2 linked regions of the Prochlorococcus marinus subsp. pastoris str. CCMP1986 genome follow. The protein of the gene in region 1 interacts with the protein of each later gene in a pairwise test. Links are inferred from orthologs where the notes say so. Each region holds a gene or a part of one and is shown in the gene's direction. Other genes may lie near its edges.

What was found.
Region 2: the proteins of cysK (region 1) and cysE interact in binary tests that used the Escherichia coli proteins (3 or more experiments, as listed by UniProt). The link is inferred for Prochlorococcus marinus subsp. pastoris str. CCMP1986 from one-to-one orthologs.

What each region holds. Positions count from the first base shown.
Region 1 is NC_005072.1:383,413-389,797, reverse strand. The notes cover bases 1,739-4,633. They hold cysK (cysteine synthase A), read left to right. Parts: upstream 1,739-2,640; coding sequence 2,641-3,627; downstream 3,628-4,633. Other genes in these bases: queA (tRNA preQ1(34) S-adenosylmethionine ribosyltransferase-isomerase QueA), read right to left, coding at 3,630-4,633; TX50_RS02195 (PLP-dependent transferase), read left to right, coding at 1,739-2,556. Also shown: TX50_RS02200 (trans-sulfuration enzyme family protein), read left to right, coding at 1-1,083; more of TX50_RS02195, read left to right, coding at 1,087-1,738; more of queA, read right to left, coding at 4,634-4,754; TX50_RS02180 (dihydrolipoamide acetyltransferase family protein), read right to left, coding at 4,761-6,128.
Region 2 is NC_005072.1:1,564,675-1,569,183, forward strand. What follows is about bases 1-2,765. They hold cysE (serine O-acetyltransferase), read left to right. Parts: upstream 1-898; coding sequence 899-1,633; downstream 1,634-2,765. Other genes in these bases: TX50_RS08750 (GntR family transcriptional regulator), read left to right, coding at 1-892; secA (preprotein translocase subunit SecA), read right to left, coding at 1,641-2,765. In the rest of the region: more of secA, read right to left, coding at 2,766-4,472.

The sequences.
Region 1 (6,385 bases):
ACTGGATGTGTCATGCCACCAATTTTTTCTACCTCAACATTTAAACATGGTAATAAGGGCAATTTCGATTACACCAGATCAGGTAATCCAAACTTTAAAATTCTAGAAAATATACTTAAATCCATAGAAGAATCCAAATATTGTACAATTTTTGGGTCTGGCATAAGTGCAGTAACTGCAATTACATCTTCATTAAAATCAGGCGATAAAATACTATGCGAGTCAAATCTATATGGTTGTACTGTAAGAATGTTCGATAAAATATTCAAAAAATTTGGAATACAAGTTTTATATACAGATTTAGCAAATAAAGAAAATTTAAAAAAAATTAAAGACTTTCAGCCAACTTTAATCTGGCTCGAAAGTCCAACAAATCCTCTTTTGAAAGTACTTGATATTAAACTTATTTGTGATGAAGCTAATAAGTACAAAATACCTGTTGTTCTAGATAATACCTTTTCTACAGCTCTTATTCAAAAACCTCTAGAACTAGGCGCAACACTATCTCTTATAAGTACAACAAAATTTATAAATGGCCATAGTGATGCACTTGGTGGAGCAGTCCTAACAAACAATGAGGAATGGAATAGTAAGATGCTTTTCTCTCAAAAAGCTTTAGGACTTCAACCCTCGCCTTTTGATACATGGTTAATTACAAGAGGGGTAAAAACTCTCCCTCTAAGAATCGAACAACAAACAAAAAGTGCAGAGATAATTTCTAAGGAAATTGCAAATCATAGAATAATTAGTAAAGTTTTTTATCCCTTTAATCAAAAACATCCACAATTTAATTTAGCAAAATCACAAATGAAATCTGGTGGTTCAATGATCACCCTTAAATTAAATTTAAACAAATCGGACACTTTTAAATTTTGTAAATCACTCAGATATTTCTCATTAGCAGAGAGTCTTGGTGGTGTTGAAAGTTTAATTTGCCACCCAGCAACAATGACTCATGCATCTGTTGATGACAAAACAAAAAACCTCCTAGGTATTGATGATTCACTTATAAGATTGTCGGTAGGTTGTGAAGATACAAATGATTTAATTTCAGATATCTTATTTGCCTTAAATAGATTCTAAAAAGTGAGGAATTTACTAAAAAATCCAATATGGAGAAGTTTAGAGTTGGGGTATTCGATTCCTGATAATGAACATGCTGTTTCTGTAGCTTTACCAACTTGGAAAGATGTAATTAATTATGAGGAAAAAAATCCAAAATGCATGGAATTGTTAAAGTCAATCTATCCTCGTTTTGGACTCAATCCTTTAGTAAAAAGATTATGTGAAAAGGTAAAAAAAGAAAGTCACTTAAATGATGTAGGTATCTGGCCTTATCCAAATGAAAGAATAGCTTTAAAAGCAAAAAAATACTGTGATAGAAATTCTTCTAAAGGATCTACATATATTGAAAGAAGGCATAATTTAGCTTTTTTAATTACTAGAGAATCAGCGAGCAAATATGCAAGATATTTTTGGCAACATACCGGTCTCGGTATATCTTCAAGAGCGGCTGCAATTGAATTGGGCCTAGAGGATTGCCCTTCGAAATCTTTAGCGATAGAAAGTTGTCAAAGAATAAAAGATAGAATTTCTAAGTTTACAAAAACAAACTCTAATGATGTTCACTTGACCTCATCTGGCATGTCAGCGTTATACACATCATTAGAAATAATATATAAATTATTTCCAGATAGACCTACACTTCAAATTGGTTTTCCATATGTAGATGTACTTAAATTACCAATGAATATCTTTCATGGAGCCAAGTTAATAACAGAAGAAAATTGCAAGGATATTGAATTAGAAATGATAAAAATAAATCCAGCAGCCTTGATAATTGAATTACCAAGTAATCCAATGCTCAAATGTGTGAACATAAAAAAAATTTCAGAAATAGCTAATAAATTAAATATACCTGTGATAGTTGACGATACTATTGGTTCAAATTTAAATATAAATTCTTTAGAACATGCAGATATCGTTTTCACTTCACTAACAAAAATCTTTTCCGGTAGCGGGGATATTCTTGCTGGGTCACTAATACTAAATCCAAAAAGCAGATGGATTGATCAGTTTAGAAATGCCGTAAATGAAGTCAACCTTCCAATGCTTTCAGATGGCGATATGGTTTCACTCGAAAAAGCTAGTAGAGATGTAAAACAAAGAGTTTTTGAGCAAAATAAAGCATGTTTAGAATTAAAAAAAAGATTAGAAAACCGTAAAGAGATCAAAAATATTTTCCATCCCGAAAATTGTCCTAATTTCAATTCCATACTTACTTCTGATGGGGGATATGGTTGCTTATTATCGTTTGAATTAAAAGGAGGTCTTGAGAAAGCTAAAAAGTTTTATGATTCTCTTCAAATATCAAAAGGACCTAGTTTAGGTACAAAATTTACCCTTGTATGTCCTTATGTTTTATTAGCTCATTATGACGAATTAGATTGGGTTGAAAGTTTTAACATTCCTTCGCACCTTATTAGAGTATCTGTTGGACTAGAAGATAAAGATCACTTATGGAGAGCCTTTTCTGAAGCATTAAATAATTTTTAAATACCTAGTATTTACCGTATAAAAACTTATGTACTCTTTTTATTAAATAATAGTTAGTATTAATATATATTTTTCAACATATAAATGGCAAAAATTTATGAGGACAACAGCTTTGCTATTGGAAACACTCCATTAGTAAAATTAAAATCAGTTACTAAAAACGCTAAAGCTACTGTATTAGCAAAAATTGAAGGTAGAAATCCTGCATATAGTGTTAAATGCAGGATTGGTGCAAACATGATATGGGATGCGGAGAAAAGCGGAAAACTTACAAAAGACAAAACTATCGTTGAACCTACCTCTGGAAATACTGGAATTGCCTTAGCTTTTACAGCTTCAGCAAGAGGTTACAAACTAGTCCTTACAATGCCAGAATCTATGTCTATTGAGAGGAGAAGGGTGATGGCAGTATTGGGCGCCGAAATTGTTTTAACAGAGGCTTCTAAAGGTATGCCAGGAGCAATTGCCAAAGCTAAAGAGATCGCAGAAAGTAATCCCTCTAAATATTTCATGCCAGGTCAATTTGATAATCCAGCAAACCCAGAAATTCATTTCAAAACAACTGGGCCTGAAATTTGGGATGATTGCGATGGTGAGATTGATGTTTTTGTTGCAGGGGTTGGAACAGGTGGAACAATTACAGGAGTTTCAAGATACATCAAACAAGAGAAGGGCAAGAATATTGTTTCTGTAGCAGTAGAACCATCACATAGCCCTGTTATTACACAGACAATGAATGGCGAAGAAGTTAAATCTGGACCACACAAAATACAAGGAATAGGCGCAGGATTTATTCCTAAAAACCTTGATTTATCAATTGTTGATAAAGTTGAGCAGGTTACTAATGATGAATCAATCGAGATGGCTCTTAGATTGGCAAAAGAAGAGGGGCTTCTCGTGGGAATATCTTGTGGAGCTGCTGCTGCTGCTGCTGTTAGATTAGCTGAGCAAGATGAATATGCAGGAAAAACTATAGTGGTTGTTTTACCAGATTTAGCTGAGAGGTATTTATCATCAATTATGTTTACCGAAGTTCCAAATGGAATAATTGAGGAGCCAGTTAAAGCTTAAATTTATTTTTTCACCAGAAATGAATCTGGTGAAATATACATAGCATCGCCATAAGAGAAGAATCTAAATTTTTCTCTTATGGCTTTTTTATAAAGATTTAGTAATCTTTCTCTACCAATCATTGCGCTTACTAGTAGTAATAATGAACTCTTTGGAAGATGAAAATTAGTTAATAATCCATCAACTACTTTGAATTTATAACCTGGCTTAATTACTAAATCAACATACTTATCTATAGGAATTAAGTCTCCCATTTCATACGAATAGCAACTTTCAAGAGCTCTTACACTTGTAGTTCCAATAGCTATTACTCTTCTGTCCGTTTTTTTTACTCTTTTTATTTCTTCTACGACTTCACTACTAACCCTGACCCACTCTTTATGAAGTTTTAAATTAGATAAATCTTCTTGATCAATTGGCTTAAATGTTCCATAACCTACATGCAAAGTAATTGGCATAACTAATATGCCTTTTTTTTTTAAATTTGAAATAAGACTTTTACTTAAATGTAATCCTGCTGTTGGAGCAGCAACTGCTCCAGGATTACTTGCATACTCAGTTTGATAACTATTTTCATGAAAAGATTCTTCTTCGGCGCTTTTTATATATGGAGGGAGGGGAGTTTCTCCATATATATCAAGGAGATTATTCATTGAAATTAGATCATTTATATTTTCTGGAAACTTGATAAATCTTCCTCCAGTTTCTTTATCAGTCCCAGAAATATGCAATTTTATATCTTTTGCCAAGGATGATTTTAAATTTAATTGACTGTTTATTTTTAACTTTTTAGCAGGCCTTGCTAAACATAGCCAAGTAGATTGATCTGCTTTCTCCAAAACTAATAATTCGACTAATTTCCCATTTTCTAATTCAACCTTTAACCTTGCTTTCATCACCTTCGTATCATTTACAACGACCAAATCACCCTTTCTAAGTTCGTCCAAGAGATTCTTTGTATATTTATTTGTTGTAAAGTCTTCTTCTAATGAACTATCTCTAACTATCATTAATCTAGATTCGTGCCTTACTTTAGAAGGTTTATTAGCAATTAATGTTTCATCAAGAATATAATCATAAGCTTCTAGCTTATGATCTATTTCTTCATTATGAATTTCAAAATTCAATTATATTTAGGCTACAAGTGTTTCTGGCTCGTTTTCAATGAGAGAAGACAAGTCTTTTAAGAATGATGCACCATCAGCACCATAAATTACTCTATGATCAGCGGTTAAGTTTACTTGCATTATTTTTTTAACAGATATTGAGCCATCATTATTAGCAACAACTGTTGGCTTCGATGATGCTATGGCTAAAATCGCACCTGTACCTGGTGGAAGTATTGCATCAAACCTGTCAACACCAAACATTCCTAAATTTGACAAAGTAAATGTTCCTGTTGAGTATTCATCTGGTTCTAATTGTTTTGCTCTAGATCTTTTCACAAGATCTTTCCACTCTCTAGATAATTCAAATAAATCAGTGTTACAAGGTTCTTTTAATACTGGAGTTATCAACCCTCCATCTTCCATAGCAACAGCCACAGCAATATTTATATTTTCTGGATAAGAAATTCCGTTTTCTGAAAAGCTTGAATTAACTTGGGGATGTTTTTTAAGTGTCTTTGCAACTGCCTTGACTAACAACGCAGTCATAGTAACTCCATTTTGCTTTACTTTCTTGTAAAAATTATCCAATTTATCAGTATTAATTGAATACCCAACTCTAAAACATGGAACATTTAAACTTGATTCCATATTCTTATTTACAGCTTTTTGAAGAGTATTAAATTGTACAGTTTCCCCGGGGTTTCCAAAACTATTCCCTAATGTCTCTGACTTGCTTTCGGCTTGAACATGAGGACTAGAAATACTGGCGGGAGAACTTCCCTCTCCTATCCATGGAATAGACACAGGTTGGCCATTTGCCTTCAATACATCATCAGCCTGAATCCTTCCATGAGGTCCTGATCCATGCACTTTTGCTAATTCGACTCCCATTGTAGAAGCAAGTTTTTTTGCCCTTGGAGATGCTATTACTCTTGAAGAATTATTACTAGTAGAGGCGTTAAATTGAATCTCATTAGAGGTAATTAGCACTTTTTCCCTTTTAATCTCGACTTCCTGCTCATTATTTTGAGGCACCTCTTTTTGCTTTTCTTCTTTTATTTCAGGTTTATTATTTGGTAATTCGAGTTGACCATCACTTGATACTTCAGTCTGTTTACCTTTATTTTGTTCTTGTATAGAAGCTATCTCATCCTGATTCTCTACAATAAGTCCAATGGTTTCACCAACTGGAGCAGTACTACCAGCTGGCATTAGTACTGCAGCAAGATATCCATCTTGAAAAGATTCAACATCCATATCAGCTTTATCTGATTCAACAACTAAAACAGATTCTCCTCTTTCAACTTTATCTCCAGGATTCTTTAACCATTCAACAATTTTGCCTTCAGTCATAGTAGAACTAAGAGCTGGCATAAATATTTCGTGAGACATACAAGATCAGTTATAGTAAGGGATCTGGTGGTGGTGTCTACAAAAGTGTCTACACTTTTCTACGTCAGACTCACTAAATCCGTGTTATTCATATTATACAAAAACAGGTTCTATAGGGAACCATAGAAGATTAAGAAAGTAATAAAAAGGATATCGAGTTACAGGTGGATTAGAGATCATTTGCACAAAAAAAGACCCCTATTTCTAGAGGTCTTTTTCTGGTTTTACCGAATCAAGTGTTTCCTTGTTTCCACTGT
Region 2 (4,509 bases), 1.2 Mb from region 1 along the record:
TAGATATTATCCTCCAGGTCATCGCTTGCCTAGTACTAGACAATTAGCTATGCAAACAGGATTGCATCGCAATACTATAAGTAAAGTTTATAGACAACTCGAAACGGATGGAGTGGTTGAAGCGATAGCAGGATCAGGGATTTATGTGAGAGATAATCTTAAAAAATCTTTTAATTCAAAAAACAATTTAAATACAACTCCTGCTCTAGAGACAAAAAAAGCAGTTGACAAATTAATCAAACTTGGATGCACTCTTCAAGAAACAAGAAATCTGTTGACTAATGAAATTGATTGGCGCATTAAATGTGGATCAAGAATAATAGTTAGTACCCCTCGGGAAGATATAGGTGCCTCTATGTTAATTGCAGAAGACCTCTCTCCTAACATCAACGTACCAGTAGAAGTTATCCCTATGGAAGAATTAGAAAAAGTTCTTTGCAACTCCAATAATGGGACAATTGTCACAAGTAGATATTTTTTACAACCCTTAGAAAAATTAGCAAAACAATATAGGGTTAGAGCTATTGCTGTTGATTTGAGCGACTTTCAGAAAGAATTAAAAATAATCAAAGAATTAAAACCTGGTAGTTGTGTAGGTATTGTAAGCATCAGTCCTGGCCTATTAAGAGCTGCAGAAATCATCATACATAGCATGAGAGGAAGTGATATAGTAATCATGACTACCATCTCAGATAACAGTAATAGATTATTAGCCCTTTTAAAAGCTTCCAATCATATAGTTTGCGATGGACCTAGTTTATCTGTTATTGAAAATACTCTGCTAAAAAATCGTTCTCAGTTGATGAGAGTACCACAAATTATATGTGCAAAAAATTATTTAAGCATAAAAACTATAAATCATTTAAAAACTGAGATAGGAGTAATTAATTAATTCATCATGCTAAGAACTTTCAAGTCAGATATTGAAATAATAAGAGAGAGAGATCCTGCAGCAAGAGGAATTTTAGAAATTTTTCTTTGCTATCCTGGTTTCCAATCAATTATCGTTCATAGGTTTACCCATAAATTATGGTTATTAAAGTTACCCTTAATTCCGAGATTATTAAGTCATTTAAATAGATTATTAACAGGAATAGAAATACATCCAGGTGCCAAAATCGGGGAAAAAGTTTTTATAGATCATGGCATGGGTGTTGTCATCGGCGAAACAGCTGAAATTGGTAATAACTGCTTACTTTATCAAGGAGTTACATTAGGAGGAACTGGTAAAAGTCATGGCAAAAGGCATCCAACATTAATGGAGAATGTTGTAGTTGGGGCAGGAGCAAAAGTTCTAGGCTCAATAATAATTGGGCAAAATACTAGAATTGGTGCAGGTTCAGTCGTTGTTCGTAATGTCGAAGAAAATAGTACTGTTGTTGGAATACCAGGAAGAGTAGTTCATCAAAGTGGTGTAAAAGTTAATCCCTTAGCACACTCTGCTTTACCAGACGCTGAAGCTAATGTAATCAAAAATTTAATGGACAGAATAGATCAGCTTGAAAACCAAATCCTTCAACTACAAAATACCCTTCAATGTTTGGTAAATTCAGAATCTAATGATATTTCTAAAATTGGCAATGCACAAAATCTAAAAGACAAAGAAATAATAGAATTCTTAGGAGATAACTAATTGCGAATTAATTATTAGTTACTTTTTCACTTTTAGGTTGAAACATAAACATTGAATAAATAACATTTCTTCTCATATTAGTCATCATTTCAAGAAACATATCATAACCTTCATTTTTATATTCAATCAAGGGGTCCTTTTGACCATAACCTCTTAATCCTACAGATTCTCTTAAAGAATCCATCGATTGAAGATGTTCTCTCCATAAATTATCAATTTGTTGAAGTATAAAAAACCTTTCAGCTTCCCTCATTAAACCTGGACGAAATTTCTCTATTTGAGCCTCCTTCAAATCATATGCAATACGTAATTGCTCTTGAAGATAATTTTTTAATTCTTCAATAGATAAGACACTAACATCTTCTGATTTAAGATCATTTAATAAATAAATGAATTCTTTTACTTTAGAAATCAATTGATCTATGTCCCATTCTTCTGGAGGTAAATCAGGATTGATATAAGCTTCTACAATTTCTTCCATTGTTCTTTCTCCATACCCTATGACTTGTTTCTTCAAATCATTCCCTTTTAGAACTCTTAATCTCTCATTATAAACCGCTTTTCTTTGATTATTCATTACCTCATCATATTCAAAAACTTGTTTTCTGATGTCATAATAATAAGTCTCGACTTTCTTCTGTGCACTTTCTAAAGATCTAGTAAGCATTCCTGACTCAATAGGCATATCTTCATCTACCCTAAAAGCGTTCATTAGGTTTGCTACCCTATCTCCTCCAAATATCCTTAATAGATTATCTTCCAAAGATAAAAAGAATCTGGTACTTCCAAGATCTCCTTGTCTACCTGCTCTTCCTCTAAGTTGATTATCAACTCTTCTTGACTCATGCCTTTCAGTTCCTATGACATGAAGACCTCCAGCATTCCTAACATTTTCTTCTTCATGAATTAATACCTTTTCATATTCATTTTTCACCTCTGATAAAGATTCTCTCAAAGATTGTATTAGTTTATCTTCAGTTGGAGCTTTTTCAGCAGCAGTAGCTATTTTATCGTCTAATTCCAGAATAGTTAAGCTTCTATCTCCCCAATTTTTTACAAGTTCATTGGATAATAAAGATAGTTTTCTTTTAATATCTTCGCCTAACTGACATGGGAAAAGACTGTCTACACCGCTTTTAGTATTTTTATTTGCAATTGAGTCAACATTTGCAGAAAATCCTCCCCCAGATTTTGAATTTCTTTGTTGAGGTATTGGCGGTTTATGCTCATTATCTGGCTTAACTAGTAAGGGCATTAAAGTCTCTTTTAATTTTAGCCTTGCCATATAGTCGCTATTACCACCAAGAATAATATCAGTTCCTCTTCCCGCCATATTTGTTGCGATAGTGACGGCACCAGATCTTCCAGCCTGAGCTACGATTTCTGCCTCGCGTTCTACATTCTCTGGTTTTGCATTTAGCAAATTATGTGGGATTTGCTGCTCGAAAAGAAGTGAACTTAATAACTCACTTTTTTCGACACTTGTTGTACCTACTAAAACAGGTCTACCGTTCCTATGTATTTCTGCTGTCTCATTAGCAACTGCTTTCCATTTTCCAAGCTCTGTTTTAAAAACTTGATCAGCCCAATCTTGTCTTTTTCTTATCTGATTAGTTGGAACAACTGTTGACTCTAATTTATAAGTTTTTTCAAATTCTACCTCTTCGGTCTTTGCAGTTCCTGTCATACCAGCTAATCCTGGATATAAAAGGAAAAAGTTCTGATACGTTATAGATGCTAATGTTTGGGTCTCAGGTTGAATTTTAAGACCTTCTTTTGCTTCGATTGCCTGATGTTGTCCATCACTCCATCTTCTTCCAGGCATAACCCTTCCAGTAAATTCATCAACTATTACTGCTTCATCTTTTTTAATGATGTAATTTACATCTTTAACGAATAATTCTTTAGCTTTTAATGCATTAGTAATGTAATGAGCCCAAGGATCTTTAGGATCGTATAAATCATTAACCTTCAAGGCCTCTTCACATTTAGCAAATCCTTGATCAGTTAATATACAACTACGTTGTTTTTCATCAACTTCATAATCACCCTCTGGATCAATTCCATCTTTACTCAACTCTTTCGCCTTAATTAGAGACAATGATAATTCTGCCGCTTTTTGATATTTTTCTTGTGGCCTTTCTATTTGACCAGAAATTATTAGAGGAGTTCTTGCTTCATCAATTAAAATTGAATCTACTTCATCTATAACGCAATAATTAAATTTTCTTTGAACTACTTCTTCGATTTCAGTAGCCATGTTATCTCTCAAATAATCAAAACCTAATTCAGAATTAGTGGCATAGGTTATGTCACATGCATAGTTTTTTTTTCTTTCAGCAGGACTCATATCTTGCTGAATTAGACCAACTGATAAGCCCAAAAAACGATGCACTTGTCCCATCCACTCAGCATCTCTTCGAGCTAAGTAGTCGTTCACGGTAACAACATGTACACCTTTACCAGTTAAAGCATTGAGATAACATGGTAGCGTTGCAACGAGAGTTTTACCTTCTCCAGTTTTCATCTCAGCAATTTGTCCTTCATGGAGAACCATCCCACCAATTAATTGCACATCAAAATGACGCATTTCTAAAACTCTTTTACTTGCTTCTCTGACGATTGCAAAAGCTTTTGGTAACGTTTCTTCTAATAGTTCCTTTTGTTTTTTAATATTTAACTCTGATGAAATATTTGATTTAAGATTATGAGTTTCATTCCGCAATTCATCATCAGTTAATATGGATACGTCTTCTTCTAATAAGTTTATTTCTTCAACCATTGGTTGATATCTCTTTAACTTTCGTGTATTCGGGTCTCCCAACAAAAGTTTGAGCATAATTGTTTTTCCTCTAAAAAATTTATCCTATTACAAT